DNA from 2 places in the Veillonella sp. CAG:933 genome. Region 1 is predicted to be linked to the other one. Evidence: riboswitches for the same ligand, from Rfam matches in the RefSeq annotation. Region 1 holds a riboswitch; the other holds the start of a gene.
What was found. Region 1 has a riboswitch for thiamine pyrophosphate ahead of thiC (phosphomethylpyrimidine synthase ThiC). Riboswitches for the same ligand answer to the same signal wherever they lie in the genome.
Positions count from the first base shown of each region.

Region 2: it holds a riboswitch for thiamine pyrophosphate, as region 1 does, so the genes downstream of both, thiW (energy coupling factor transporter S component ThiW) here and thiC (phosphomethylpyrimidine synthase ThiC) in region 1, are expected to answer to the same signal.

Region 1 is NZ_HF986253.1:645-8,092, forward strand. It holds gene QZL64_RS12880 (MarR family winged helix-turn-helix transcriptional regulator) at 1-97, shown strand, start outside; gene QZL64_RS12885 (pirin family protein) at 81-920, shown strand; gene QZL64_RS12890 ((4Fe-4S)-binding protein) at 1,085-1,294, shown strand; gene QZL64_RS12895 (GNAT family N-acetyltransferase) at 1,373-1,648, shown strand; TPP riboswitch at 1,768-1,869, shown strand; gene thiC (phosphomethylpyrimidine synthase ThiC) at 1,993-3,348, shown strand; gene guaA (glutamine-hydrolyzing GMP synthase) at 3,701-5,236, shown strand; gene QZL64_RS12910 (DUF6414 family protein) at 5,552-6,340, shown strand; gene QZL64_RS12915 (AAA family ATPase) at 6,330-7,448, shown strand, end outside.
Region 2 is NZ_HF986238.1:16,789-40,560, forward strand. It holds gene QZL64_RS12545 (propanediol/glycerol family dehydratase large subunit) at 1-1,527, opposite strand, end outside; gene pduB (propanediol utilization microcompartment protein PduB) at 1,553-2,368, opposite strand; gene QZL64_RS12555 (BMC domain-containing protein) at 2,368-2,655, opposite strand; gene QZL64_RS12560 (PocR ligand-binding domain-containing protein) at 2,967-3,854, shown strand; gene QZL64_RS12565 (M20 family metallo-hydrolase) at 4,015-5,250, shown strand; gene QZL64_RS12570 (sodium/glutamate symporter) at 5,741-7,024, shown strand; gene QZL64_RS12575 (hypothetical protein) at 7,284-7,547, shown strand; gene QZL64_RS12580 (AEC family transporter) at 7,536-8,492, opposite strand; gene QZL64_RS12585 (hypothetical protein) at 8,496-8,888, opposite strand; gene QZL64_RS12590 (class I SAM-dependent methyltransferase) at 9,168-9,995, opposite strand; gene bioA (adenosylmethionine--8-amino-7-oxononanoate transaminase) at 10,179-11,531, opposite strand; gene bioD (dethiobiotin synthase) at 11,692-12,384, opposite strand; gene QZL64_RS12605 (DeoR/GlpR family DNA-binding transcription regulator) at 12,724-13,470, shown strand; gene pfkB (1-phosphofructokinase) at 13,467-14,372, shown strand; gene QZL64_RS12615 (PTS fructose transporter subunit IIABC) at 14,377-16,368, shown strand; gene QZL64_RS12620 (GNAT family N-acetyltransferase) at 16,542-17,084, opposite strand; TPP riboswitch at 17,208-17,315, shown strand; gene thiW (energy coupling factor transporter S component ThiW) at 17,475-17,993, shown strand; gene cytX (putative hydroxymethylpyrimidine transporter CytX) at 18,104-19,297, shown strand; gene mscL (large-conductance mechanosensitive channel protein MscL) at 19,625-20,083, shown strand; gene QZL64_RS12640 (amidohydrolase) at 20,192-21,520, opposite strand; gene QZL64_RS12645 (hypothetical protein) at 21,522-22,001, opposite strand; gene QZL64_RS12650 (DUF3100 domain-containing protein) at 22,001-22,789, opposite strand; gene hydE ([FeFe] hydrogenase H-cluster radical SAM maturase HydE) at 23,065-23,772, opposite strand, start outside.

The DNA.
Region 1 (7,448 bases):
AAAGGACGTACTTTCCGTGCTTGATGAAAAAGAAAAAGAAAATTTAGTAGCAATTTTAAGAAAAATTGGAGGTAAGACGGATGAAAAGAACCGTTAAAACAACAATAAAAGGCTTTCAGACAATTGACGGAGCCGGTGTAAAATTAGTGCGTGTATTAGGCAACCAGACAATTAAAGAGTTTGATCCGATTTTGATGTTGGACTCTTTTGACAGTGTAAATCCGGCCGACTATACGGCAGGTTTCCCAATGCATCCGCATCGCGGCATTGAAACAATCAGTTATGTATCACGCGGTAAAATGGTGCATAAGGACAGCCTCGGTAATGAAGAAGCCGTTACCGATGGCGAAGTGCAATGGATGAACTCCGGTTCCGGTATTTTGCACGAAGAATTAGTGCCGGCATCCGAACGCTTATTGGGCGTTCAACTTTGGCTCAACTTACCGCAAAAAGATAAGATGAGCAAACCAAGCTATCACGGCATTAAGCGAGCAGATATTGCCGAAATTCCGATTGAAGGAGGCATACTTCGCTTGTTAGCCGGTTCGTACAAAGAGCATCAGGGCTATGTGGGTGAGCATTTACCGCTCAACTACTATGATCTCCAGCTTGAAGCAGGCGCTGAAAATACGTTGACCATGGGCAAAGATGAATCGGTTATGCTCTTCACATTGATTGGCGATATTGAAGTAGACGGCCAACATATTGAAGAAAAAACGGCCGTTAAATTGACTGAAGGTGACAGCGTTACCATTAAAAACGGCGATAAACCGTCACAAGTATTGTACATCGCATCTAAGGCTTTGAATGAACCGGTAGCCTGGGCGGGCCCGATTGTAATGAACACGGAAGATGAAGTTAGACAAGCCTTTGTTGATCTTAGAAATAATACCTTTGTTAAAACAGAATTAGACTATTAAGCGTTAAGGATGAATTACTGAACAAATTCTAATAATTGTCTAGTTATTAGTATGAATTACTGCGTAATTCGCCGGTTTTACAGTATAATAAATAGTAGAGAGTAGTTAAATTTTAACATCCTAAGTGGGAGTTTGGCCGTGTGACAGAATTAGAGGAGGATTGTATGGCTGAAAAAACATATGAAACTGAAAGTTTAGTGATTCATTGGAAGCCTGACTTGTGTCAGCATGCAGCTAAATGTGTAAAAGGGGCACCCGATGTTTTTGATGTGAGTCGCAAACCGTGGATTATGCCGGAAAACGGCACGACCGAAGAGATTAAAGCGGTTATTGATCAGTGTCCGTCCGGTGCACTGACGTATACGGAAAAATAAGGAGCGGTTTAATCAAATTAGCCTTAAAGCTCAGTTGTATTAACCGATTAAAAGCAAGTTAAAATAAGGAGGTTTCAAATGATTAAAATCGTACATGAAGCGGATAAAAACAGAGCCGCTGCCTATGATGGCGACAAAAATATCGGTGAAAGCACCTATTCGCCATCCGATAAATTCTGGATTATCGACCACACTTTGGTTGATGAAAACTACGGCGGTCAAGGCATTGCCGGCCAATTAGTGGCTGAAATTGTAAAACAGGCACGCGAACGGGGCTTGAAAATTATGCCGTTATGCCCGTTTGCCAAAAAGGAATTCGACCGTCGTCCCGAGTACGCCGATATCCGCATGTAATGGCATTGGCATGTAAATCGGAGTGATTAATACATAAAATTGAAGTCGTCTTAGTCGATTACCAATTTTCATAAATGGTTGTTTTTCACAAAGACCTGTACTATAATGTAGGAAATACACAAAAAAGCTAGGGGAGCCTTATGGATGAGAAAAGTGCGTGAACACTTGACCCTTGACCTGATTCGGATAATGCCGACGTAGGAAAGCTGTACAGGACTTTTAAAGCTCATCCGCGTGGATGAGCTTTTTATTTTGGCTTTTTTGCGTATAACCTATTTAGGGAGATCATGTAACGTGACGATTTTCACGGATTCGCGCTTAGGTATAGCGCAGAGGAGGCTAAAATGAATAGTTCGAAATTTACAGTAAACATGCAGGATGTACGCTTGGCAAAAAGTGACGAATACACGACGCAGATGGATGCGGCACGTCGCGGCTTGGTGACACCGCAGCTTAAAACGGTAGCCGAAAAAGAACAGATGCGTTTGGAAGATTTGATGGCCCTCGTGGCATCCGGTCAGGTAGCGATTCCGGCCAATAAAATGCACATTAGTTTATCGCCGGAAGGGGTAGGCAAACGCTGCCGCACTAAAATCAACGTAAACCTTGGTGTTTCGCCGGAACACAATAATTTGGACGAAGAATTGGAAAAAGTGCGCAACGCCATTGCCATGAAGGCAGAAGCTATCATGGACTTGTCGAACTTTGGTAAAACTCAAGAATTCCGTCGCAAGCTTATCGATATGTCCACCGCCATGATTGGCACCGTGCCAATGTATGATGCGGTAGGCATGCTCGACAAAGACCTCAAAGACATCACCGTAGATGAGTTTTTCTCCGTTGTGGAACAGCACGCAAAAGACGGCGTGGACTTCATGACGATTCACTGCGGTATGAATCAGAAGACGGCGCAACGTATCAAAGACAATCCCCGTTTGACCAACATCGTATCCCGTGGCGGCTCCTTACTCTTTGCTTGGATGGAAATGAACAATCAGGAAAATCCGTTTTACGAATACTATGACCGCTTGCTCGAAATTTGTGAAAAATACGACGTAACCTTGAGCCTTGGTGATGCATGTCGTCCGGGCTGCACCCATGATGCGACCGACGCGGCTCAGATTGAAGAACTCATTACTTTGGGCGAGCTTACTAAACGCGCGTGGGCACACAATGTGCAGGTTATGATTGAAGGCCCGGGTCATATGGTGCTCAATGAAATTGCGGCTAATATGACGCTCGAAAAACGTCTTTGCCATAATGCTCCATTCTATGTGCTGGGACCGTTGGTTACAGATATTGCGCCGGGCTATGACCATATTACGAGTGCTATCGGCGGGGCTATTGCCGGTTCGTGCGGTGCCGACTTCCTTTGCTATGTAACGCCGGCTGAACATTTGCGTTTGCCAACCGTTGAAGATGTGAAAGAAGGCATCATCGCTACGCGTATTGCCGCCCATGCAGCGGATTTGGCAAAAGGCATTCCGGGCGCTCAGGCTTGGGACGATGCCATGAGTAAAGCCCGTGCGGAAGTAGATTTTGATACTATGATTTCCTTGGCTATCGATCCTGAAAAAGCTCGTCGTTACTATGAATCCAGTAAACCGGAATGCGAAGGCACTTGCACCATGTGCGGTAAAATGTGCCCGGCTCGTACCATGAAACATATCTTGGCCGGGGAAGACGTGTCGATTCGATAGAGGTTTGTGATATAATCTATATATAAGCAGATAATGAATAAGAGGACGGAACGGGTAGCCGTCGCCGGATAAGGTGCAAGACCTTTGAGTAGGAGATGTGGGAGTGTCGCCCCACCTTAGTTTTAAAATAGAGGTAACTGTAACTGCGGTTATGATTGCCTCTATTTTTGTTTGTCTGTGACGGACGTAATCGGTGAATTTATTTTTTATTAGTTAGGCGAGACCTTGCTTTCTATGGTATAATAGATTGAATAAATACGTAATAGAACTATTTAAATGTAGCTATGAATATGATTTTGAAGTTTTGACAAAAGCGTAAACATAGGCAGTTGTTACATTAATGGAGGGCATAATGAACCAAAAAGAGCTTATTATCGTTGTCGATTTTGGCGGTCAGTACAATCAGTTGATTGCGCGTCGCGTTCGTGAAAACCACGTTTACTGCGAAGTGTATCCATATGATAAAGCGGTTGCCAAAATTAAAGAATTGAACCCAATGGGCGTAATTTTCACAGGCGGCCCTAACAGTGTTTACGAAGAAAAATCGCCTCGCATTGAAGCGGAAGTGTTCGAATTGGGTATTCCGGTACTCGGCCTTTGCTACGGTATGCAGCTCATGGCGCACACTTTGGGCGGCGAAGTTAAATCCGCTGATGCTCGCGAGTTTGGTAAAACCCCGGTGAAAGTAAACACGGCGTCCCCATTGTTCAAAGGTCTCAGCGAAAACGAAACCGTATGGATGAGCCATGTTGACTATGTAGCATCTGTACCGGAAGGTTTTGAAATCGTCGGTCATACGGCTAACTGCCCGGTAGCGGCTATGCAGAACGTGGAACGCAAATTATACGCTATGCAATACCATCCGGAAGTGCTTCACAGTGAACACGGTAAGGAAATGATCCACAACTTCTTATTTGAAGTTTGCGGTTGCCATGGTGAATGGACAATGGCTAACTACGCTAAAACCGCGGTTGAAGACATTCGCAAAACTGTTGGCGACGGCAAAGTGTTATTGGCTTTGTCCGGTGGCGTAGACAGCTCCGTAGCGGCAGCTCTTATTTCTAAAGCCGTAGGCAATCAATTGACTTGTATCTTCGTTGACCATGGTTTGATGCGTAAAAACGAAGGCGATGAAGTAGAAGCGGCTTTCAAGGATTCCGGCATGAACTTCATTCGTGTAGATGCATCCGACCGTTTCTTGGGTCGTTTGGCGGGCGTTGAAGAACCGGAACAAAAACGTAAAATTATCGGTGAAGAATTCATTCGTGTATTTGAAGACGAAGGCCGTAAAATCGGTGCCGTTGACTTCTTGGCACAGGGCACCATCTATCCGGACGTAATCGAATCCGGCGCGGGCGATGCTGCAGTTATTAAGAGTCATCACAATGTAGGGGGCTTGCCTGCAGTAGTTGACTTTAAAGGCCTTATCGAACCACTTCGCAACTTGTTCAAAGACGAAGTACGTGAACTCGGGTCCGAACTTGGCTTGGCCGACTATTTAGTATGGCGTCAACCATTCCCGGGCCCAGGCCTCGCCATTCGTGTAATGGGCGAAATCACCCCTGAAAAACTCGACATCCTTCGTGATGCGGATGCGATTTTCCGTGAAGAAATTGCGAATGCTAAACTCGATCGTTCCATCAATCAGTACTTTGCCGTATTGACCGGTACGCGTACTGTTGGCGTTATGGGTGACTTCCGTACTTACGATTATACCTTGGCACTTCGCGGTGTAACCACCACTGACTTCATGACAGCCGACTGGGCACGTATTCCGTATGATGTGTTGGATAAAATCTCCGTTCGTATTATCAACGAAGTAAAACATATCAACCGTATCGTGTATGATATTACCTCTAAACCACCGGCTACCATTGAGTGGGAATAAGAGAAAAGTATATAATTTAATAAGATGATATCTGAATGATGAATTTGGGTATGTTAAAACCCTCGGCGTGAACCGAGGGTTTTGTATTTTTATAGAACTTAGTCGTGATAGATTGTATTAAATATATTGAATAATGGGGTCTTATATTATATACTAATCATAATACAAGAACGTTTGTTTTTTTGTTCGATTTAAGTAAATGTAAATTTGCTGTACGAGATTTAAAATAGAGACGTTCAAATAACTGTGTTGATATAAATAATTAGATGGTAACTATATATTCTCGTTTATAGTTTTAGTGAAGGGAGTGAATTAATGTCTAAGAATATTATTAATAAAATTATATATTTTGATAAAGAGACTATTCGTAACATATTACAAGAACGCGATAGAGGTGAACTTTTAAGAACTACGGATATATCTTCTAATTTAGAGTTAGAAGGTGCTATAGGAACAGGTGTTTCGGCAGAAATGAAGCTTGATGTTCCATTTCTTTCAAGAATTTCTTTTTTATTTACAGGCAAGATAAAAACATCATATATTATATCGCAAGATAGGACAACTACCATTTCTTCTACAGAAATTTCTGAGTTTGAGCAATTAAAGTCGTTACTTATTAATATTCCAAACGTCCAACTATCAGACATTGAAAATTCTTCTACTTCTTTTCGTGTGGCAGGTGGATACCTAAAACTTGTTAAAGGGGGAGTTGATAAAGTAGATGCAAAAGAGTTTAAAACTGTTATGGATAGCTATGATGGATATGATACATATAAAGTAGATGAGAAAAGGTATGTTCGTTTTAATAATGAGGCATTTGTAAGTAATTATAAAAGAAACGATTTGCTTACAGCTACAATGACACTTTATTGTATTGAGGTGGGTGAATTCAGTAAAAAACGGTTTGATTTCATCACGGAAATGGGAAAAATGGAACGGTTAATTACTTCTGTAGAAAAACCAAAAACTTTGGCAGAGATTTATCCGCCAAACATGCAACTTAGAGGGTCAACTATTGAAGAAGAAGTTGATGAAAATGATTCAGTGACGCTTTATGATGTACTTTATGCTTGTATAACGACAGAGGTATTTAATGGAAAGTAAAAGAAAATATCATATTATTATTGGGTCAAAGACATATTTTGATATGAGTTTACCTGAGTTTAGAGAAGAGGATAAAGTGGATACATTTCTAGACTTGGTAAAACTGTCTGATTTTTCTAGACAAAATCAACGCAAGTTTGAAGAACATGCTAAAACACTTATTATAAAAAATGACAATTATCATGGAATCGTTGAAGCAGCACATGATCGTTTAGGAGCATTAATTGAAGATTTAACGACAGATGATGCTGAAATATATGTTCATAATCCTCCTCGTATATTAATGAAATATTTAGAAAATAAACAAAAACTGTCATTAATTGAACTTGATGCTAAAAGTGAAAAATATGAAATAAAAAGAAATGTAGATATGTTTGTGAATCAAATTGAAGATATATCATTACATATAATTGGTCAGCATCTGGTCATCAAGGGAATCAGTAAAAGTTTATGGTATCTTACAAATATTAAAAGGGATAAACCATATGTTATTATGTTGTATGGTAATAGCAGCCTTGGGAAGACGGAATTGGTACGTGAAATTGCAAAGTCATTCTTTAGTGGAAAATATTTAGAAAAACATTTATCGATGTTTAAGAATAATAACTATTCAGACTATTTCTTTGGTAATATGCCTAATAGACGTAGTTTAGGGTTTGATTTGATGGAACGGGAGTCCAATTTAATCTTTTTTGACGAATTAGATAAATGTCCTGAGTATTTTTACTCAGCGTTTTATACATTATTTGATAATTCAGAGTTTAAGGATACTACCTATGATGTAGATGTATCAGGAGTTGTGATTGTACTAACTTCTAATTATCAGACAAAAGAAGAAATGCAAGAGCGATTAGGCCTGCCTATTTTTTATCGGATTGATAAGTTCCTTCATTTTGATGATTTTAGTTGTGACACAATATACCAAATTGTTCAGTCTGAAATATCAAGAAGGAAAAGTGAATTTGAAGATAAACTTACAGTAGATGAAGTGTATGCAGCTGTTAGCCCTGTTATTTTGACATCAGGAGAGAATGCTCGAACTATAAAATATAAAATTCAACAGGTTATTGAAGAGCTTTTATTTAAGGATATACAACGTAAGTTAGAT
Region 2 (23,772 bases), on a different contig from region 1:
GTCAAAAATAGCGGATGTCTGTAAGTAGTCACCGGCAATTTTCTGTTTCAACAAATTAAGAACGCTTTGGGCTAAATCATTGAAGCCGCGTTTAGCAAGACCTTTTACAAAGTCAATACCGGTAACGCCGCGATTCATAAGATCGGCAGCTGCTTTGATGTCAGCTACTTTATCGCGAGGCGGCATATCTTTGGAACCGTTAGCATAAGTAGCAGCTTCTACTTCTTCATCGGTAATAGCCGGTAAGCCGAGTTCAGCGAATAAACCTTGAAGCGCACGAGCTGCTTTATTACGAACAGCTACTACAGCATCTTCCGTAGCCGGTTTCAAACCGCCGTTAACTTTGAGGTCACGCTGAATGATTGTCCAGTCATCATAGTCTTCCGCATCCCAGTTGGAGCCGGCAAACATGTTGTCATAGTTTGGCGTGGAGCTGTAACCGGAACAGATGAAGTCAGTACCAGGGCAGAACTGCATGAGTGTACGAGCCGTACGACGTAAGTCGGAATGACTGAATGTCTGGTCATTACTGGATGCACATTCGAGGTCGAGCATAGCAGCGATCAAGTTTTCTGCCAATACCGCACGAATACCGGAAGGTACAGCTGCCGGAATACCGATACAGCTTACAGAACCGTTTTGGATACCTTGTACGCCGGCGCCTTTAGTAATGTAGAGGCAACGAGTTTCAAGGTATAACATGGATTTACCTTCTGCTTGACCCATCTGAACTTCAGAGCCTGTACCGGAAGTAAAACGCATTTTCAAACCACGGGAAGCATAAGCGGATGCTAAGAATGCTTTCGACCATGGAGTGTCATCACCATCGGTGAATACATCTTCAGTGCCGTATACGGAAATTGTTTCAGCATACGCTGTGAAACCGCGCATACCGAGTTCCAATTCAGTAGCTTCTTCCAAGGAGCATTGAGTCAATACGCCCGGACGACCGGCTTGGGAACCTACCAAGATACTGATAGCGTTAAGCGGTGCATAACGAGCAACCGCTACGGTTGTTTCTTCTTCGGCAAAACCGCGAAGTGCACCTTCAGCCGCATCAGCAGCGATTTGAACCGGGTTATCGTTAACGTTTGTTACGTGAGCCTGGTTAGCCATGGTGCGACGAGCACGCATTTTCTGCATACATTGCATCATTTCAACAACGTTGAAATTACTTACTACTTCAACCATTTTGGCCGGAGTCATGGATTTTGCAAGACTGGCGATTTCGCTGCGAGGTACGGTTGGTGTCAAAATCATGTTGGCGATTTTGCGGGAATCCATAGCCATAACTTCTTCAGCACGTTCCAAGCGGATTGCATAATTAGCAATAAATGTATCAATCAAGTCGAAATCTTCACGACGTTTGCCGTCAAGTTCTACAATTCGACCGTTTTCAATGCGGATACTAGGTTTAGGATCCTGCGGCGATTCCATGGCTATAAAGCCTTCTTCCACCCATTCTTTTACATAACCATCCTGGTTAACAGGGCGTTTGCTTAATACTTCAAAACGTTTTGATCTCATATGTCAAGCTTCCTTTCTATCGAAGTTAAATGTAAGAAGGAGCATCATTTTTAGGTTCGCTACCTAAAGTGCCTAATAATTCTTTACCGATTTCGCGAGCTGTAATAACAGCCTGACGAACTGCACCGGAATCACCGGAGATCTGTAAAATTACTTCGTTGGAGAAGCTTGTGCCGTTTGCAGGAGATGCATAGCCGATAACGTCTACGTTAGCTGCTTTTACAGCCACATCAGCCATTACCACGCCGATAGCTGCCGGAGCACCTACGATAAGGCCGAATGCTTTGCCTTCAGGAGCGCCGAATGCGGTGTTAATAGCATGGCTTGCGCGAGCTGTATATTGTAATTCGATGTGGCCTGCTTCATTAGCGTATACGTCGCCGAAAGTACGTTCAACTTCTTTAAGCGTTACTTCAACGGCACGTTTTACGTCGGAAACGTCGTCGCCACCGAATACGATTAAGGAACCGTGACCGGCGCCGCCTTTAGTGTCGCGCGCGAGTTCGATGCTTACGATTTCAGTGTTGGTAGCTTTTACGGCTTCATCAGCGGCCATAATGTGAGGGCCGGCACCGGTACGAGCACCTACAACACCGATTGAACGATATTTTTTTGTTAATTTCATGGCATCCAATACTTGTTGATCCACGTTAGCGATTACTAAACCGATAGTATCACCAAATTTTGCCGTGCCAATGAATTCTGTTAAACTGCAACTGTTCGCCATAATTTGTTCCGCTCCTTTGCTTTCACTTTGATTCGGGGTGGCTGCCGATAAGTTATCGGCTTTTTGTAAAACGCGTTTCAAAATCTCATCAACCATTTGATCCGTATTACTCATTAAGCTTCACCTTTTTCCTTTAAGATAACGCTTTCCACATCTTTGTGAGGCCGTGGAATTACATGCGTCGAGACAACTTGCCCTACTCGTTCGGCAGCTGCTGCACCGGCATCGACAGATGCTTTTACGGCACCTACATCGCCTCGTACCATAACGGTTACGAGACCGGAACCAATTTTTTCAGTTCCCACGAGGGCTACATTGGCGGCCTTTACCATGGCATCGGCGGCTTCAATAGCACCGACTAAGCCTTTAGTTTCAACCATACCTAGTGCTTCTTGCGACATACAATTCATCTCCTATCTTGGGCGCACATAAAACAAAAAATAAAAATTCAAATATTCACCACATTTTGCGGTTTTCTGTATACGCTAATTATACAAAATACTAGTATTCCATTTTTTAACACATTTTTACGAATTTTGATTTTTTTGTTCTACTTTTAACAATTTTTTGTTATAATTGGTATAACGATTAATCATAAAACCTCAGTAAGTTCTGTGTTTATCATGAGTTTTAGTTATTTGTTGTATTACTATTTTTTAATCCTTTTGTTTTGTACGCCCATACAAACAGAAAAGAGAGAGGGGTGGCAACGATGCCAACCGGTAATTTTAAGACAGAAACAACCATGATTAATGAGATCATGCGTGATTTTACAAACATTACGGAATTAGCAGCCGTATATGTAGATTTGCGCGGTCGTGTGCTTTCGTGCAAATACAACTTCAGTAATTTTTGCAAGTATATTCGCAGTCATCCTACATTGTCGCGTCTTTGCGCCTATTGCGACGCCTATGGCGGCCTCGAAGCATCCAAAGGACATTGCCCGTCTGCTTATCGCTGTCATGCAGGCATTGTAGACTTTTCTGTGCCCGTAATTCATGAAGGTCATTTACTGGGCTTTATTTGTGCCGGTCAAACAGCCGTAACGGATCCGCAGTTGCCACAAATTGCAGCACGCAGTGATTGGCAAAACGACACAACGGCCAAAATGTATTACCGTCAATTGCCCATTTATTCTACGGAAGAAATAAATAGTGCCTCTAAAGTATTGAACCTTATGGCCGGCCATTATTTCCCGGACATATTAAACCGCAGTCTTGATATTCCTGAATTACAAAGCAGTAAATCCGATGTACAGCATCATATGAAAACGTCGTATCGTCCGGAAATAAAAAGGGCTCTTGTTTATATCGACAAGCATTTAAACAACAACCCTTCACTACGGGATATTGCCTCCCACGTTTACTTAAGTGAATCCTATTTGTCCAAAATCTTTAAACAAGAAACGGGCATGTCCCTCGTGCAATATATTAATGAACGCAAATTGGAACAGGCCAAATTGATGCTTCGCGGTTCTGACTCATCTATCGAATCCATTGCTCGTAATCTGGGCTATAATCGAACCAGCTACTTCTGCAAGGTTTTCAAAGAAGCTACTTCGGAAACACCGCATTCCTATCGTCGTAAATACAGATTTTAAAAAATAGCTTTATAGCCAAAAGATTTTGCAAGAATTTCTAAACGTTCTTAGCAAAATATATCCGCAAATATGAAAGCAGTATTTAACTCACAATTGAATTAAATACTGCTTTTTTGCTAACTATAAATCATTATTCAATTTTTAATTTGTGGAGGCCCCCATGATTAATAAAGAACGCCTATTAGCACATCTCAACGCCATGCAAACCATAAGCACCATCGAAGGTGTGCCGGGAATCAATCGCATTGCCTTTACTGATGAGGATTGGCAGGGACGGAACTATCTCATAAAACAGCTGAAAGAGCTTGGTCTAAGCTTACGCATCGATGACTTCGGCAATGTCATCGGCCGTTACGAAGGTCATAATCCCGACGCCCCGGCCATCATGATGGGGTCCCATACCGACAGCGTGCCCCAAGGCGGTAACTACGACGGTCTTGCCGGTATCGTGGCCGCCCTGGAAGTTATCACCGATTTAAAAGAATCAAAAGAAATGCCGGAGCATCCGCTTGATATTGTCCTCTTCATGTGCGAAGAATCAAGCCGCTTTGGCAGTGCCACTTTGGGAAGCCAGGCTATGCGCGGTCAATTGAGTCTCGATCGTTTGCAAACATTGCGCGATAAAAAGGGACTCAGTCTCTATGAAGTACTCAAAGAACGCGGCTTTAATCCGGATACCCTTCCTCATGCAAAATTTACGACGCCCCTAAAAGCCTTTTTAGAACTTCATATCGAACAAGGCATTGTTCTCGAAAAAACAAACCACACCATAGGTATCGTAACCGGTATCGCTGCACCCACACGCTATAAGGTGCATATTCACGGCACCGCCGGTCATAGCGGAGCCACGCCTATGAATCACCGCCACGACGGTCTGTGTACAGCCGCCGAAATCATCCTTGCTGCCGAACGGATTGCTCAAAACAGCGAACCTATTCCGGTCGTAGCTACCGTCGGTGTTATCGAAGCCACGCCAGGTGTCATGAACGTCATCCCCGGCGAAGTAACCTTAGGTCTCGACATTCGCAGCATTTCCGCCGAAGCCAAAACGCGCGCTACCCAAGACATTCTGCACGCCATTTCACAAGTCGGCGCCCAACGCGAGATTCCTATCGACACCACGCTAATCGCCGATGAAATCCCGCTCATGGTCAAAGACTCTATGATTAAAGCCATGGAAACGGTGGCTCAAGCTAAACAGTACAATTATATGACCCTCTCCAGCGGTGCCGGCCACGATGCCATGAACTGGGGTGATTACACCGATGTAGGCATGATTTTCATTCCTTGTCGCGCCGGCGTAAGCCACAACCCGGCCGAAGCCATCGACATTCAGGATTTAGTAACCGGTACAAAATATTTGAAAGACCTTATCCTCTATTTAGACCAACAGTAATATACAAAATTTTCTATACATTTATACATTTTGTAGAGTATATAAAAATGTCCTTATATACTCTACTTTTATTTATTTTATTGTGTTTTTAAGGTAACTACATTTGTTTTTATGTGTATAATTAGTTATATTTTATGCACAAATAAACAACATATAGAATTTATAATATAATATATTTTATAAGAACTAAGGCACGAATTCTAATATATATCGGCTTAAATGCATTCTCATGATTTTTGTATACATAGAAGTTTACTGAAATTTTATTGTATTTTTACGCAATCACATAGTATAATATTATCAAGTTGAAATATTTATTAAAGGAAGGGCTTTTTCACTCGTAAAACTCTCCTTCCGTACTCATCATTTTCCAGTTTCATAATACCGGATGCCATCATTATTCCAATTAATTCAACTACTACGGTTACCCACCTGTATTATGAAGCCCCTTTTAATAAGGGAGTCAGCTTGCTTAAAGGAGGCGTTGTTTATGGGCGCAGAAGTCTTGACAGTCAAAATCAGTAGCGTACAAGCGGTCGCACTCGCATTTGTGACGTATTTCATCGGTTTATGGATTAAAAACCGAGTTCCCGTATTTCAAAAACTCAGCTTACCGACTGCGGTAATCGGTGGTCTACCGTTCGCTTTTATCCTTTCCGGTTTGCGTGTATACGGAATTCTACAAGTAGATTTTGACAACACCTTATCTACCGTAGCCCTCTTAGTATTCTTTACCACCATCGGTATGATGGCCAGCTTAAAACTCATCAAATACGGTGGCTTAGCTCTCATCTTATACTTAATTGTATCTTCCATTCTCGGTTTTGTTCAGAACCTCTTGGGTATGTCCATTGCCGGTGCCATGGGCATTGACTTCCACTACGGCATCTTGGCCGGTGCTGTTTCCCTCATGGGTGGTCTCGGTACCTCGGCAGCCTTCGGTCCATATTTTGAAACCACTTACGGTATTCCGGGTGCCACAACCGTTGCCATCACAGCAGCAACCTTCGGGATGGTAGTAGCCCTCGTACTCGGTGGACCTTTCGGCGAATTCTTAATCAAACACTACAAAATTAAAACACCGGGTACACAACATATCGATCCGGCCACAACGCCAAATGCAACTAAAAATATTCCGGCAGCCGATACTGATAATCCGGCAGCAGCTCAATTGGAACCGCATGTATTCGATATGTCTATTCTTGAAGAAGAAGAAACAACCGACGTAAACGGCGTATTAAAAGCAGCCGGCTTCGTATTCGTAGCCGTAGGTCTCGGTGCCGTACTTAGTGCGTACCTCAACACCATCATTACCTTACCTGCTTACATCGGTGCCATGCTCGTAGCAGCTGTTATCCGTAACATCGGCGATTTCTCCGGTATGTATCGTGTACAAGGCGGCGGCCTCAATGTAGTATCCGAAGTAGCCTTAACAGTTTACGTTACCATGGCTATCAACAGCTTGAAACTCTACGAATTGATTCACTTGGCTTTACCGCTCGTAGTCATCCTCCTTGCTCAGACACTTCTCATGATTGTCTTCGCATGGCTCGGTTACTTCTTGCTCTTTGGTAAAAACTACGACGGCGTTATGCTCGGCGTAGGCGGTATCGGTTTTGCCATGGGTGCTACTGCCAACGGTCTTGCCAACATGCAGTCCTTGGCTGAAAAATACGGTCCGTCCCCTAAAGCTTGGCTCATCGTATCACTCGTTGGTGCCTTCTTGATTGACTTCGTCAATGCCATTATTATTACGTGGATGGGGACTTGGTAAGAACGGCATAAGGTTCGTCCTTAAGCTCCTGATGGGCTCTACATCAGAGCTAAAAACAGCATAAACTTATAAAGAATGGAGAGGCTCCACATCTAAGGCTTGGTTTTTGCAAGCAAAAAAGACCCTTAGATGTGGACCTCTCCATTTCTTCTTCCCAGAGTACTTTATGTCTGTTTTTAGCGACGTAGAACACTCCATCAGGGGCTTTGCGCAAAGAACTTTATGCCTGTTCTTACCGGCGTTGGTGGGAGATAGAGGCTTGGTTTTGCAAGCAAAAAAGACCCTTAGATGTGGACCTCTCCATTTCTTCTTCCCAGAGTACTTTATGTCTGTTTTTAGCGACGTAGAACACTCCATCAGGGGCTTTGCGCAAAGTCCCTCTCCCCGTTATAAAACGGCGAGAGGTTTTCTGCGAAAAGAAGGCCGTGATACAATTTCTGAGAGTCTTTTTGCTGCGCAAAACCAAGCCTTAGAAATTGCATCACGGCCTTCGCAAAAAAGCTCGCGTGTTTTACTTAACTAATAAAATTACTATCGGCAATGTAACGGCCGACAGCACGGTGGTGGCGACGACTAGTTGGGTGGCGTATTCAGTTTCGGTACGAAGTACGCCCGCAATGAGTGCTGTGGTTACGCCGGCCGGCACAGCCGCGGAGATAACGAGGACTTGCATAACGAGTTCCGAAACGGGGCCGGCTATGAGTTCATAGGGCCAAATAACGAGCCAAGCCATTAATGGTCCCACAATCAAACGGACCGCGCTACCCCACATAACGTCGCGATTAAAGAAGTTGAACGGGGTTCTGGCCAGTTGTACGCCCAAAGTAAAGAGGGCCACCATGACGAGAGCGTTACTCACATTGGTAAGGACGGGCCAAAAGAATGTTTGATCCACGGGAATTTTACCGAAATTACAAATTAAAGCCAAGGCTACGGCGTAAATAATCGGCATTTTAAAAACTAATTTGACCGCATCAGTGCTACTCATTTTGCCCTGTCCCGCAAAATAAAAGCCAAGGCTGTTGGTCACGATGTTTTGCCAAACAAAGACAACGATTTGAATGGCGATAGCCGCCTGCAGCCATATAGGCGAGCCGTCTTGTAAAAACGGTTCATTGGAGTAGATAAATACAATAAGCGGCACACCAATGTTACCGCAGTTATTAAAGAGTACCGCATTGCGGAAGATACCGCTTTTTTCACGGGACAGGCCCAACATTTTTTCAAAAACCAAACTGGCCAGCCAGGTGGCCGCAAAACCAATCACCGTGAGCCACACTACTTGGGCACTTTCAGCGGTCACGTTGTAACTGTATGTATTCGTAAACAAAAATGCCGGCGCCACCACATAGAAGTTCATTTTACTGAGTGTATCAAGGTCCATGTGGAATTTTTTATCCATAAAATAGCCGATGAGGACCAATAATAATATAGGCAGAACCGTCGTCAGGAAAATATGCAAAATCATTTATTACTTGGCACCCCACACTAAATTATACAGCGATTCGCCGATAGTGCCTGCCTGAATGGCGGCCGGTTTGGAATCATAAGTGTATTCGCTTTTATCGTAAGCGATGCCGGTTTGATGGAAATACTGCATATCCAAGGTTTGGATGGTGCGTTCATTCTTCTTAATTTCCATTTTTTCAAAATAATAGTCTCCACCCGGTTGAATTACACGAATCCAAAGTTGGGCTACATCGTCTTCTTTGTCGACGCTGCTGTTGTCGATGGATGTTGTGTTATCATGAATGTCGGCACCTACATAATACCAATAATCCGCTGCCTGTACAGGCGCTAACAATGATAGGCTCAATGTACCTACCAGGCCTAACATGGCCAATGTTCTATTCAGTAGTCTCATAATTAGCCTCTTTCTATATAAATTAAAACCTAAATAAATCAAAAGTTACATTATAAAATATCCATGCTAATGGGCATGCTAGTGTCATGCTAATATCCATACTAAACTATATCGATTTGTTTAGCATACACAACATTATACCCACTTAGACTGAGTTTTCAAGTCTAAAAAAGTGAAAATGGTCTGAACTGCTATCATTCAGACCACTACAAAAAGCCACAGTAAGCCGTAATCATCTTCGGCTACCGTGGCTTTATTTAATTTATTTGTAAATTAAGGCTATTTAACGCGCCAGGAAACCCACGCAACCTTATCTTCCGATGTATTACGAATGCGGCCGTCTTCCGTGCGATACGGCGCCAATAAAGGCAAAATTTCAGCACGCATAGCTTCTTCCGTACCCCATTCTTCCGAATGAAGGCGCATAGTAAAGTAGCGAAGGGCTTCTTCTTCCGTGAAAAATTCCACTTCCGGCACGTTTACATATTCCACTGCCACGTCTTGGCCAACTTTTTTAACCGTAGCAATAACATCATCTACATTAGCCTGCCATTTGAAGTCGTCTTTTTGACCGTAAAAGTGTTCATATAAAGCGTCCACGATAGTGTCCTGACGACCGGCAAAACCAACGAACAAGCAGGCATTGCGGCTTGTCTTGGTCAATGCTTCAATATTGTTCATGTCAAACATAACAGGACAGAAAAAGCTGTAACTCAAATCAAATTGACGTTCCCAGCCGAGTTCTTCACGAGTGGTTTCACTCCACGGACCTACGTAAAGGTCCAAATCAAGATCTTCTTTTTCCGCTATTTTACGAGCGCCCGCAATCATACCATTCGATAAATCGATGCCCGTAGCCTGATACCCCAGTTTGGCAAGGCCCAAGGAGTAGTCACCGACACCGCAGCCTACATCGAGGGTACGACCGCCCGGAACCGGTAACAAGTTATGTTTTTTCAAAAAATCTATAAAATTCGTAACTTGCGCAGCACGTTCTTGTTTGTCATGTAATTCCACAAAAAATTCGGAACGATTATTCCACGCCTCTTGTTCTGAGCGCCATTCCACTTCATTTTCGTGAATATTCGTTACTCGCACATTGCTCATAAAAGTCCTCCTATTGATAATTTATATCAATTCTAATATTTTCTATATATAGAGTACTCTTATTTTGTTCCTGTGACAAATACCAATTACGAATAATAGCCTATTTTCAGATGCATATTATCTTGAGATATAATCTCATTTTCATAATATATCGGCCTCTCATTTACCTAATATGGGGGCCTCTCATTTTCCTAATACATCGGCAAAGGATTCCACCGTACGATCGATGGCATCAGTCAATGTCTTATTATCCGTATTGAGCGGCGGATTGAAGTAGAGCACATCACCCAATGGACGAAGCAATAAACCATGGTCCAATGCTTTTTTGTATATCTGATAGCCTGTACGTGCTTTGCTTGGCAATGGTTCTTTCGTTGCCGGATCTTTAACCAATTCAATGGCATTAATGAGTCCGATATGACGAATTTCACCCACATTCGGATGTTTACCCAATGCATCTTCCAAGGCATTGTGCAAGAAGACCGCTTTATCTTGCGCCGCCGCTAAGACACCGTCGTTTTGCAAAATATCCAAAGTAGCCAGCGCAGCTGAACACCCCAATGGATTGCCCGCATAGGTATGACTGTGCATAAACGCTTTGTACTCGAAATAATCGGCATAGAAGGCATCATAAATCTTATCGGTAACAGCCATGATGGACATCGGCATATAACCGGCGGTCAAGGCTTTGGAAATGGTCATGATATCCGGTGTAATGCCGGCATGGTCGCACGCAAACATTTTGCCCGTACGGCCAAAACCGGTGGCAATTTCATCCGCAATAAGAAGGACGCCGTATTCATCGCAAAGAGCACGTAATTTTTTCAAATACAATGGCGGATAGATACGCATACCCGCACAGCCCTGTACGATTGGTTCCACAATAACAGCCGCCAATTCATGACTATGTTTGGCGAAATTTTCTTCCATATGCTCGAAACATTCGCAGCCACAGGTTTCACGCGTCTTATTATATGGGCAACGGAAACAATCCGGCGCTTCCGTATGGATTGTTTCCATCAGCATTGGCTGATACATTTTAGCAAATAAATCCATACTGCCAACAGCCAAAGCACCCATGGTTTCCCCGTGATAACTTTCAGTGAGACACATGAATTTCTGACGTTCCGGATGCCCCGTTTGATATTGATACTGGAAAGCCACTTTAAGAGCGCATTCAACGGCACCGGAGCCATTGTCGTTAAAATGTAATTTGTTGAGTCCTTTTGGCAATACTTTAGTCAACTCTTCCGCCAAGGTAATAGCCGGTTTATGACTCAAATTAGCAAAAATAACATGTTCCAATGTATCCAGCTGTTTTTTGATGGACGCATTGATTTTCGGATTGCAGTGCCCCAATAAATTACACCACCAAGAGCTGATAATATCGATATATTCATTGCCGTCTACATCATATAAATACGAACCTTTGCCATGGTCAATAACAATGGGCGGCAATGTTTCATAATCCTTCATTTGTGAACAAGGATGCCAAATATGCGCTAAATCTCTTTCAACCCACACCTGTGAACTCATGTTGAACTCCTTTTACCTCTAAATACCTATACCTAATCATTACGTATGTTAACTGTATTCGCAGCCTGATACGCGCCTAACTTAACTAATACGTAACCTAACTTAATATGTAAAAACTTATATATAACCCTTACATGTTGCTGTTTGAAAAAAATATTGCTTACACTTCGTCATATAAGGCGGCTAACGTATCCGCGGAAACACCTAAGTCCTTAGCCCCTTCCGGTACGCAAGCAATTACCGGTACGCCCGTTAATTCTTCAATCATCAGCTTATTATCCCGTTCCATCGGGCTATCCGTATAGAAGTTTAAAATAACCCCTTTAACCGGAATATTACGAGCCCGCAAGTATTCGATGGTCAAGACCGTAGCATTAATCGTACCCAATCCGGCATGAGCTACCAACAAGGTCGGCAAATTGAACCATTGGATAACGTCTTCCAGAAAAATATGTGCCGTTTCATCATAGCGCAATGGACACATAATGCCACCGCTACCTTCCATGGTGACGTATTCGAAGTTTTCTTTTGCTTTCGCAAAAGCCGCTTCTACTACGGCTTTTTCAAGAGGATGACCTTCCCATTGAGCTGCCAAATGAGGCGATACGGCATGATCATATAAATAAGATAATAAATCTTCGTCCGGTACATCAATGCCGGCCACTTTTTTCACATAACCCGCATCACTGGCTGCAATTGACGGCGCACCACTGACCGCCGCTTTATAATAACCGGCCTTATATTGACCGTCTCGCAATGTTTTCACCAAAAGGCCGGTAATGAATGTCTTGCCGATATCCGTTCCCGTGCCCAATACAAATAAGCCCTTACTCTTTGATTCGAGTTGTGCCATAATAACATCCCTTCCTCTATTATTACCCTATTTGTTAACACGTGGTTAACAAATTGATTTTGATTTAATTTAATCACGCCAAGGGGTTATTGTCAACTCGAACCATTTTAGTATGGTTTATAATTTAATCGAAAGATTTTTAAAAATTGCATTTTTAATATACCCAAAAGGCATTCAATCATCGTTTTTACCACTATTGATTACATTTGTTCAAAAAACGTCATTCATCATTGACTAAATGAGCGATTATGATTATATTATAGTTAAGATAAACCATAATTAAGCAAAATACTAATATAATTAATAAAATATATGTGATGTTACACAGAGGAGATTCCCATGCTATCAGAAGAACGGCAATCCTTAATTCTCGAACGGTTACGGACTAAACGGGCCGTTACCGTACAGGAGTTGGTGCAAGACCTTGATTCCTCCGCGGCCACGATTCGTCGCGATTTAACCGAACTGCATCAGAAGGGCTTACTACAAAAGGTGCACGGCGGCGCTGTAAGTTGCGATGTAGACTATTTCACCACCGAACCCGATATGTCGACGAAAGCCAATTTGTTTACTGATGAAAAAACGGCGATTGCCCAAGCAGCAGCCACTCTCATTGAAGAGCACGACTTCGTCTTTATCGATGCAGGCACCACGACGGAAATGATGTTACCTTTTGTAAATGCTAAAAATGTAACCTTTGTCACAAACGGCACATCTCATGCAGCAGCGCTGGCAGCCCGTTATCGTCGTGTCATTCTCCTTGGTGGTCAGGTAAAAGCGGTTACCGGTGCCATCATTGGCGACACAGCTTTACAACAATTAGATGTTTTTAATTTTACCAAAGGCTTCTTCGGAACCAACGGCGTCAGCATAAAAGGCGGTTTCAGTACACCGGATCCGGCCGAAGCAGCTATCAAAGCCAAAGCGATTCATAAATGTCATCGTGCTTACGTACTTTGTGATTCGTCAAAATTTGACAAAATATCGTCTGTTACGTTTGCCCCATTGGAAAGTGCAACGATTATTACAACTAAAGTAAAAGGTGCTTATCATAACTATACTGAAATTAAGGAGGTAGAGCCATGATTTACACGGTTACTTTTAATCCGTCCCTCGACTATGTCATGCGCGTTAACGGCTTTGAAGCAAACGGCGTTAATCGCACCTATGAAGACTTCATCGTAGCCGGCGGTAAAGGGATTAATGTATCCATTATGTTGCGTCATTTAGGCCACGAGAACACAGCCTTAGGCTTCATTGCCGGTTTTACGGGCGATGAAATCGTTCGTCAACTGCGCGAAGAAGGTTGTGAAGAAGCCTTTATTCGACTTGAAAAAGGGTATTCCCGCATCAATGTGAAATTAAAGAGCAACGGTGAAACAGAAATCAATGCGCAAGGTCCGGTTATCACCGAAGACGCCATGGCTAAGCTCTACAAACAGCTTGATACGTTAGAGAGCGGTGATACCTTAGTTCTCTCCGGCAGCATTCCCAAAGGACTTCCGGAAACAACCTATCGTGATATCATGGAGCGCCTCAGCGCTCGCAATATTCGCATCATCGTCGATGCCACCCAAGATTTACTCATGAATGTACTCGATTTAAAACCGTTTTTAATTAAGCCGAATCATCACGAATTAGAAAGTGTATTCCATACAAAATTTACAACGGAAAAAGACATCATCGAAGCCGCCCGCCAATTACAGGCCAAAGGTGCTCAGAACGTCCTCGTATCAAGAGCCGCTGACGGAGCCGTATTAGTTGATGCTAACGGCGAGGTACGAACCAGCCCCGTACCGAAAGGCAAACTCGTCAATTCCGTAGGTTCCGGTGATTCCATGGTGGCCGGTTTCTTGGCCGGCTATATCGAATCGGATGGCCAATATGACAAAGCCCTGGCTATGGGCGTCGCCGCCGGTTCAGCGTCCGCCTTTGAAGAGTGGCTCGCAAATCGTGAACAAGTAGAAGCATTATTGGAGAAGGAGTAATATCATGAAAATTACGGATTTACTACAGAAGCAATCAATTCAATTGAACGCCCATCCGACCAACAAAGATATCGCCATTCGCCAACTGGCCGAATTGATGGATGCAAGCGGTAATTTAAAAAATAAAGAACAGTACATCAAAGATGTATTGATTCGTGAAGAATCCGGCTCCACCGGTCTCGGCATGGGGCTTGCTACCCCGCATGCTAAAAGTATCGGCGTAAAAGCACCGGGCCTATCCGCTATGACGGTGCCGGAAGGCATGGACTTCGAAAGCCTGGACGGCGAACCGACCCGCCTATTTTTCATGATTGCCGCCCCGGAAGGGCAAGCCGATACCCATGTGCAGGTTCTTGCCAACTTAGCAACCCTCATCATGGATCCCGAATTTAAAGAAGCGCTCATCAAAGCACAAACCGTTGAAGGATTCCTCGCTTTAATTGATGTAAAAGAAGCAGACCAATTCAAACCGAAAATGACAGAAACGGAAGCATTAGCTATTGTGGAACAAAACGTAACCACAGCCGCTACCGCTGCGCCTAACGCTAAACAAGAGGCTCAACAACCGGCAAAAGCACCAAAAGCAATGCCGGCTAAAGCTGCCGACGGCTCTTATCGCGTACTGGCAGTAACCGCTTGCCCTACCGGCATCGCTCATACCGCTATGGCCGCTGAAGCCTTAACCCGCACAGCTGCTGACATGGGCATTACCATTAAAGTAGAACAAAACGGTGCAGCCGGCGTTAAAGACGCCATCACCGCCGAAGACATCAAAAATGCGGAATGTATCATTGTGGCAGCCGACAAGAGCGTTCCTATGGAGCGTTTTAACGGCAAACCGCTCATTCAGGTAAAAGTAGCCGACGGCATCAATAAAGCCAAAGAATTATTGGAAGAAGCAACGTCCGGCAAGGCGCCAATCTTCGAAGCAGGCGAAGAAAAAGCCGACAAAAATGCCATTACCGCCCAAGACAGCTTCGGTCGCCAGATTTACAAACATTTGATGAACGGCGTATCCCATATGTTACCGTTCGTTATTGGCGGCGGTATCCTTATTGCCCTCGCCTTCTTATTCGACGACTTCAATCCGGCCGACCCAAGTAAATTCGGTTCCGGTACGGAACTGGCCGCCTTCTTCATGAAAATCGGCGGTGCCTCCTTCAGCTTCATGTTGCCGGTCTTAGCCGGTTTCATCGGCATGAGTATTGCCGACCGTCCGGGTCTTGCCGTCGGTTTCGTCGGCGGTTATCTCGCCAACGCAGGCGGTTCCGGTTTCCTCGGCGCCCTCTTGGCAGGTTTTGTGGCCGGTTATCTCATGCTCTTATTAAAACGAGTTTTCTCCGGCTTACCACAATCTTTGGAAGGTATCAAACCGGTTTTACTCTATCCGGTATTGGGGGTACTCTTCATGGGTATCATCATTACCTTCATTATTAACCCACCTGTTGGTGCACTTAACGAAGGCTTGATGAACGCCTTGAAGAGCATGGACACCAGCAGCCGTATCGTTATCGGTATCATCTTTGCCGGCATGATGGCCGTTGATATGGGTGGTCCGGTAAATAAAGCGGCTTATGTAATCGGCACAGGTCTTCTCGCTACCGGCGAATACGGTGTTATGGCGGCCGTTATGGCCGGCGGTATGGTGCCTCCATTGGCTATCGCCCTTTGCACAACGTTCTTCCCTAATCGCTTCACTCCGGCTGAACGTAAATCCGGTATTACCAACTATGTTATGGGCTTCTCCTTCATCACCGAAGGAGCTATTCCATTCGCCGCAGCCGATCCGGTTCGCGTAATTCCATCCTGTATCGTTGGGGCAGCTGTAGCCGGTGCTTTATCCATGGCCTTTGAATGTACCTTGCGCGCTCCACATGGCGGTATTTTCGTAGTACCTACCATCGGCAACCCGCTCATGTACTTATTGGCTATCTTAGTAGGCTCTGTTGTGACCGCTTTATTATTGGCTATTTTGAAAAAACCGTTAAAAGCCTAATATCCGGCTAATAGACAATAACCTCATGCATAAAATTTTTACACGCAATGCCTAACCCTTATAAAAATACCCCTGAGTCCTATGGATTCAGGGGTATTGCCATATTGCCTATTAAATTTTAATCTCACTTGATCATTCAGGCAGACTTGAATAATTTAAGTCGCATGAAAACTCTATTTGTTCAATTCTTCACGGATACTTGCCACCGAACGACGCAAGAGCCAATCCGTATCGTTCGAATCACCTACCACAAAGGTATGCTCCCCGAATTTTTCAAAACCGAATTTAGCATAAAATTTCTGAGCTTTGTAGTTATGTTCCCACACACCGAGCCAAACATAATCACAGTCTGTTTGGGTCGCTAATTGCAGAGCCTTTTCAAAGAGAAGTTTACCAAGGCCGAGTCCTTGGTAATCAGCCAATACGTAAATACGCTGTACTTCAAAACCATGTGGCAATTCCTGCTCAGTTTGCGCACGGCCTACATTAACTTTCAAAAAACCGACCGGCTGGCCGTCTACTACGGCAAAAAAGTGTTGTGATTCGGAATCAGTTAGCTCCGCTTGTAACGTTGCTTCCGCCAACGAGGTATTAAAATAGGTGTCGAACTCTTCGTCAGTGTACTCATCCCTAAATGTTTCTGAAAATGTTCTCATCGATAAGTCGCGCAATGTTTTCACATCGTCCGCCCCAATCGGTAAAACATCGATATTCATAGTATCTCCCCCTCCTTTTTCAGGTGTAATATATCCGCTTTATTATAAAACATTCTCACCCTATTTTCAAACGGTCTGACAATAAAACATTGCAAGCATGCGCCGCCTGTGCTATAATCACGTTAGAAAATTCAGGGGAGCTTATGAACGTAGGCTGAGAGGAAGTCATCAAACTTCGACCCTTATACCTGTACGGATAATGCCGTCGTAGGAAGATGTTATAGCGACTTTCTCACGGAGGCACCGTATTGGTGCCTCTGTTTTTTTATGCTGTCTGTCAAAACAGACCGGCTGGCGGGGGAGCGCCCGACAGCTGTCATTACAGCGAAGGGAAGCCGTGTTCCGGCGTGAGAGGAGACCAGTAAGTCTCGACCGCTACAGGAGTTTGTAATGAACGAATCTACCAGTAATGTAAAAAAAGTAACCATGGCCGGTATTTTAGTGGCCGTAGCCGTAGTAGGCAGCACCTTTTCCTTTCCCGTTGGCATCAGTAAATGTGCCCCCGTACAACATATGATTAACATTCTTTGCGCCGTATTATTGGGTCGCTATTACGGGGTGGGCGTAGCTTTTTGCGCCAGCACTTTGCGTCTCGTTACGGGCCTTGGCAGTGTACTCGCCTTTCCGGGCAGTATGTGGGGTGCCCTCTTGGCCGGCATTGTCTATAATCGTACCGGCAATCTATTCTTAACGCTCTTAGCCGAAGTATTTGGTACCGGCATTCTTGGCGGTCTTTCTGCCTACCCGCTGGCCATTATCGTTTTGGGTAAATCGGCCGGTCAAATTGCGTTTTATACCTATGTGGTTCCTTTTTTGATTTCTACCATAGGTGGCTCCCTATTGGCAGGGATTTTGCTCTATACATTACGCAGCACCGGAGCCTTAGCGCAATTAAAACAGCATCAGTAGGCCTAATCTATAGACCGTGCCTAAGCCCTTGTTGACGCCTCAGCATAGCTGAAAGCGCCGATTGTCGGTTGGCCGCCTATGGTCCCTTGATGCCGGAGAAAGGGTATTCTATGAGTACAGCTACTTCTGAAACGAAATTATTATCTCACGGTCTTTTATGGTTTGGCGCCGCCTTATCCATTGCCGAAATTTTTACAGGCACGTTATTCGCACCACTCGGCTTTGAGCAAGGCGTCATTGCCATTTTGCTGGGCCATATTATCGGCGGTTTTCTATTTTTCTTAGCCGGTCTCATCGGTGCCAACACGCGCCGCAGTGCCATGGAAACCGTTCGTATCGGCTTTGGCCGTCAAGGAGCGTCCGGCTTTGCCTTGGCCAACGTACTGCAATTAATCGGTTGGACTACCGTCATGATTATTACCGGCGCCGCCGCTACCAATGCGATTTTACCTTGGGGTACTGCCGTTTGGTCCCTCGTAATCGGCGTTCTCATCATTCTTTGGCTCGTCCTCGGTTACAGTAATCTTACCCGTTTAAACCTCGTAGCCGTAGCACTCTTATTCTGCCTTACCATTTGGCTCAGTTTCATTATTTTTGATCCGTCCTCAGCCGTGGCCGGTGCTTTACAGTTAACGGAAGACCAAGGTCTTTCCTTCGGTGCCGCCGTTGAACTGGCCGCTGCCATGCCGTTATCGTGGTTACCGCTCGTGTCTGACTATACACGTACAGCCAAACGCCCCGTAGCAGCCACGGTAGTGAGTACCTTAACATATACCATTGTCAGCATTTGGATGTATATTATCGGTCTCGGATCCGCTATTTATGCCGGCGAAACAGACATTGCCGCCGTTATGTTAAAAACGGGGCTCGGCCTCTGGCCTTTATTAATCATTATCTTTGCCACCGTAACGACAACGTATCTCGATGCGTTTTCCGCCGGTGTCAGCTTTGTCAGCATTTTTCCGAAATTGTCTGAAAAAACAACGGCTATCAGCCTCACGGTACTCGGCATTGTATTAGCCATTTTAGTACCTATGACAGAATATGAGAACTTCTTGTTCCTCATCGGTTCGGTTTTCACGCCCATGATCGCGATTCTCTTTACCCAATACTTTCTCCTTAAGCAGGATGCATCTGGGCGTAAATTTTACCTTCCCAACCTGATTCTTTGGTTAGTCGGGTTTGTCTTATACAGAAATGTGATGACCTATGAAACACCTTTGGGAACCACATTCCCGGTTATGATTGTCATTGCAGTTCTGACATACATCGTCGGCCGTTTTACCGGTAAAATTCAAGATTAATAAAAAAGAGCTTTGAGTCACGACTGATTCAGAGCTCTTTTTCATTCTTATTTCCGGCAAACCATATTTATAATAGCCTAAATTTATATTTCGGGGCACAAATTTACTTTACACTGGCTTAAATAATAGTACATTTTACTAAAATATCGAATTTCTATAATTAGTTTCAAAAAAATCGATATTTTATATATACACTGCTCTCGTTCTATGCTATACTGAATTTGCAATAATAAGTCGGTATTAACTATCATAAATCATAATGACCGACAACTATAAGTAAACAGCCAAAGTGGCTGTGTATAAGTTTTTAGACAGGGGCGTATATCCATGAACGATTTTTTAAGAGGTTTTAAAGATTTTGCATTGCGCGGCAATGTAATTGACTTGGCAGTCGGTGTTGTTATCGGCGCTGCTTTCGGTAAGATTGTATCTTCCTTAGTTAGCGACATCATCATGCCACCGATCGGTTTACTTTTAGGCGGTATCGATTTCTCCGATTTCTTCATCAGCTTGAACGGCCAGCAGGCAGCTACTTTGGCTGAAGCTAAAGCAGCCGGTATTCCGGTTATCGCTTACGGTAGCTTCTTGAATGCGGTAGTTCAATTCCTCATCGTAGCATTTGCGATTTACTTAGTAATCAAACAAATCAACAATCTATATCCTAAAAAAGAAGCACCGGTTAAACCAATGCGTACTTGCCCATTCTGTAAACAGGACGTAGACGAAGAAGCAACGCGTTGTCCGCATTGTACTTCTGAATTGACACCGGAAGTTAAAGCCAGCTAATTGGCCATCCAAAAAAATCCCACATTATCGAAGAGCTTGCCTCGTAATGGACAAAGAGAGCGACGGACTTAACAGTTCGTCGCTCTCGCTCGTTTTAAATATTAATAATTATTTTTCACCTTCACTAATGCTGTCCATTAATTTAATGTACTCGTCCTTAGTGAATACAGGTTTGTAATTATCCTGCACTTTCTTAGCCCCTTCACCGTCGCCATATAGCAAGTCAACAATGGTCATGGCCAAAGCTTGCGCAGTTTTGGTATAGGCTACTTCAGGAATGGAAATCTTGTAATTGGCACCGTGAAGAACGCCTTCAATACAGCCAACCCACGGATGAATAACCGGTATAATATGCGCTACATCGCCCATATCCGTACTACCGGCCATGTGTTCGCCTTGAATTACATTAGCCTCGCCAAATAATGGAATGGAATTTTCTTTTAAAAACTCATTCATAATGGCATCATTACGCATCGGCAAATAGCCCGGTAAATCGTTGATTTCGCAAGTTGCACCCACTGCATCGGCACCGGCCTTGAGAGCGCGATTAACGCGTTTATTAGCCGCTATCATGGCCTCTACATTGGCCGCCCGCACATAGCTTTCCATAGCCACATAATCAGGCACTACATTTACTAAGCTGCCGCCACTGTTAATAATCGGATGGAACCGCACATAGTCGCTTTCTTTGAAGGTATCACGAATGGCATTGACTCCCATAACCCCCATCATAGCGGCTTGCAATGCATTGACACCTTCGTGAGGGGCGCCGGCTGCATGAGCCGCTTTACCGTGATAATTAATCAACTTACCGATAAAGCCATTCGATGTAGAGCCCAAGCCCATTTCACCGCCTTCGGTGTGCGCTGTTTCCACATGCATTTGCATAGCCATATCAATATCGTCAAAAGCGCCTTCATAGATAAGCTGCTGCTTGCCGCCTAAATACTTAATTTTGCCTTCTTCGCGCAATTTATTGCGATAGTCAATTTCTACATATTCTTCAGCCGGTACGGCAAAAATAACAACTTCACCGTTTAACTCCGGCAAAACACCTTCGGCCTGCAAACCGATGGCCACGGCCAACATATTGGCAATCTGTACATTATGGCCGCAACAATGAGCCGCACCGGTCACTTCATCGGCGCGCGGATGTTTAGGGCAAATGATGGCATCCAATTCACCAATCATGGCAACGCGATAAGCATCGCTTTTACCTTTTAAACGGCCCTTCACCCCGGTCAAAGCATGGCCGGTCGTAAACGGAATATTTAACTCTGTAAACAACTGCTGTACAAAGGCCGTTGTTTTATTTTCTTTATAGCCCAATTCAGGAGCTGCCATAATAGTTTCGGCAATTTCCATTAATCTTGGCATCGCCTTCTCAATGGCTGCACAGACTCGTTCTTTTACTTCTATTTTAGTTAATCCACTCATGTTAAATTACGCCCTCCCAATATAAAACTACTTGTGCTACTAAAGCGGCACAAACGAAGGTCCCTGCCGCAACGGCTAAGGCAACCGGAACAATACGCCACGACAATTGTTTAAAAGCGCCTAAATCCTTGCCCAAGGACAAACCGGCATACGCCAATACCGGTGTTGTTGTGGCTAAGAAGGTAACCTGAGCCGCTTGTTTGGTAATCCAGTCACTACCCGGTACGCCCGGAATCGATAAAATAACGCCTAAAATAGAAACCCAGAATACCATCGGTAATTTTTTAAATCCCGGCAAATACGAAAGCACGGCACCGGCAAAAGCGATACCGGCCAATACAAAACAGCCTACCAAACTCGGTCCGAAGGCATGCTTACCGTCTAAAATATTACCGGCCGCTGTAATCACAGCCGCTATAATAACAACTACCAAGAATTGAATTATTTTTTCCTGTAAGGTCATAGTTTTTTCCGTACTCATTAGCGCACCTCCTCAGAATCATGACGTAATACACGGGCACAGAAGCCGTATAAGCGTTCCATAATCGGCAACGATACAAATAAACTGAAGTATACGCCCACAACACTGGTTAATAAGTTGGCAGCCCCTGCCATGGCCATAATTTCACGTTCAAATTCAGGATGTACTGCCACGATGGATCCGGTGGCAGCCGCCATCATACTGGCACTACCGATACCGGCACCCATAGCGAGGGCTATCGGATGGAACCAGCCTAGTTGAGCAATCATGCCGGCCAATACGGAAATCCACATAGCACCAAATAAAGTACCGCAAATGTACATGCCCATAACGCCGCGACCTTCCGGTGAATGGAATCCGTAGCGGTCAATAATAATCGCCACATTGGCTTCACGGTCAATGGAGTAACAAGCCCCTACCGCTTCACGACGCATACCCACTAAGAGGGCGATTGGCAAACCGAGAACAATGGTTCCGAAGAAGTGACCCAACTCTTGTAAAATCAAAGCCCAACCGGAATTCATTATGATATGCAAATTAGGCCCGATGCCAAGACCAATCTTGGTCATCAAAATCATAATTGAAATATTCAGATAATCAGTAGCTGCTACCATTTGCTCTTCCGTAACAATCTTAAGTTTAGGAATTGAAATAACAAGACCGATTACCAAAGAATATAACAGTGGCAAAAATACAACAATGCCGAATTTTTGGATGCCTATCCCCTCCGCCACCAACGTAATCAGCAAACACAGCAGATGAATCTTCCAGTTTTTTAATAATCCCATAACCTTGTCCTCCAGAAGAAAACAAAAATACATATAAAAACTACACACACCAATTATACGCTATAAATCATATTTTGACTTATATTATTTTGTAATGGTACTTGATAAATTTGTAATAGTTCTTGATAAGTCTAAAAATAAAAACAGGTAATAATGCACGCATTATTACCTGTTTTAACTATTTATTTATTTTTTAAATATATAATTATCAATTTTACAATTCTCCCTTATGTTTTCTATGACAATCGGGATTTTATAAAATTCTTATTAATAATTTAAAATAAGCCCGTACGTTTACCGTAATGCTTAGAGTCGCCGTTTTGTTTCCAGCCAACCATATCACCGATGGACATAACGCGGCGAGTCAAGCAATCCTTACATTTATCGGCATTATCGTCTACGCAAGGTTTGTTATCGTAGAGTAAGTACTTGGCACGGTGTTCCGGAATCGTAATAATCGGCATCAAAATATTGGCGCCGGCCGCAAGACCTTTTTCACGTCCCAATTTATCGAGGGCCTGTAGGGCTGTGGTAGCCGCGATATTAACGTCTTTTAAGAATAAGCGGGTCAACGCAATCATCTTGAGCCCCAGCTGAATACGACGTTTTTTACCCGCTTCATCATCAATCCCCATGGCCAATGCTTCTTGACCGAGTGGGGTGTCATGATGTACCACATATGGTCCCATACCGATCATGTCGATATCCATATCACGGTAGAAGAGAATATCATTCACCAAATCTTCTTCCGTCTGATGAGGAAGACCGATCATAACCCCGGTGCCCACCTGGAAGCCCACTTTGCGAAGACTCTTTAAACAGTTAACGCGCGTTTCAAAAGAATGGAGTTCATCATTCGGGTGGATTTTCTTATATAATTCCGGATTACTTGTTTCAATACGAAGCAAGTAACGACTGGCACCCGCTTCCACCATGCGGCGATAACTTTCTTCAGTCTGCTCACCGACACACATGGTAATCCC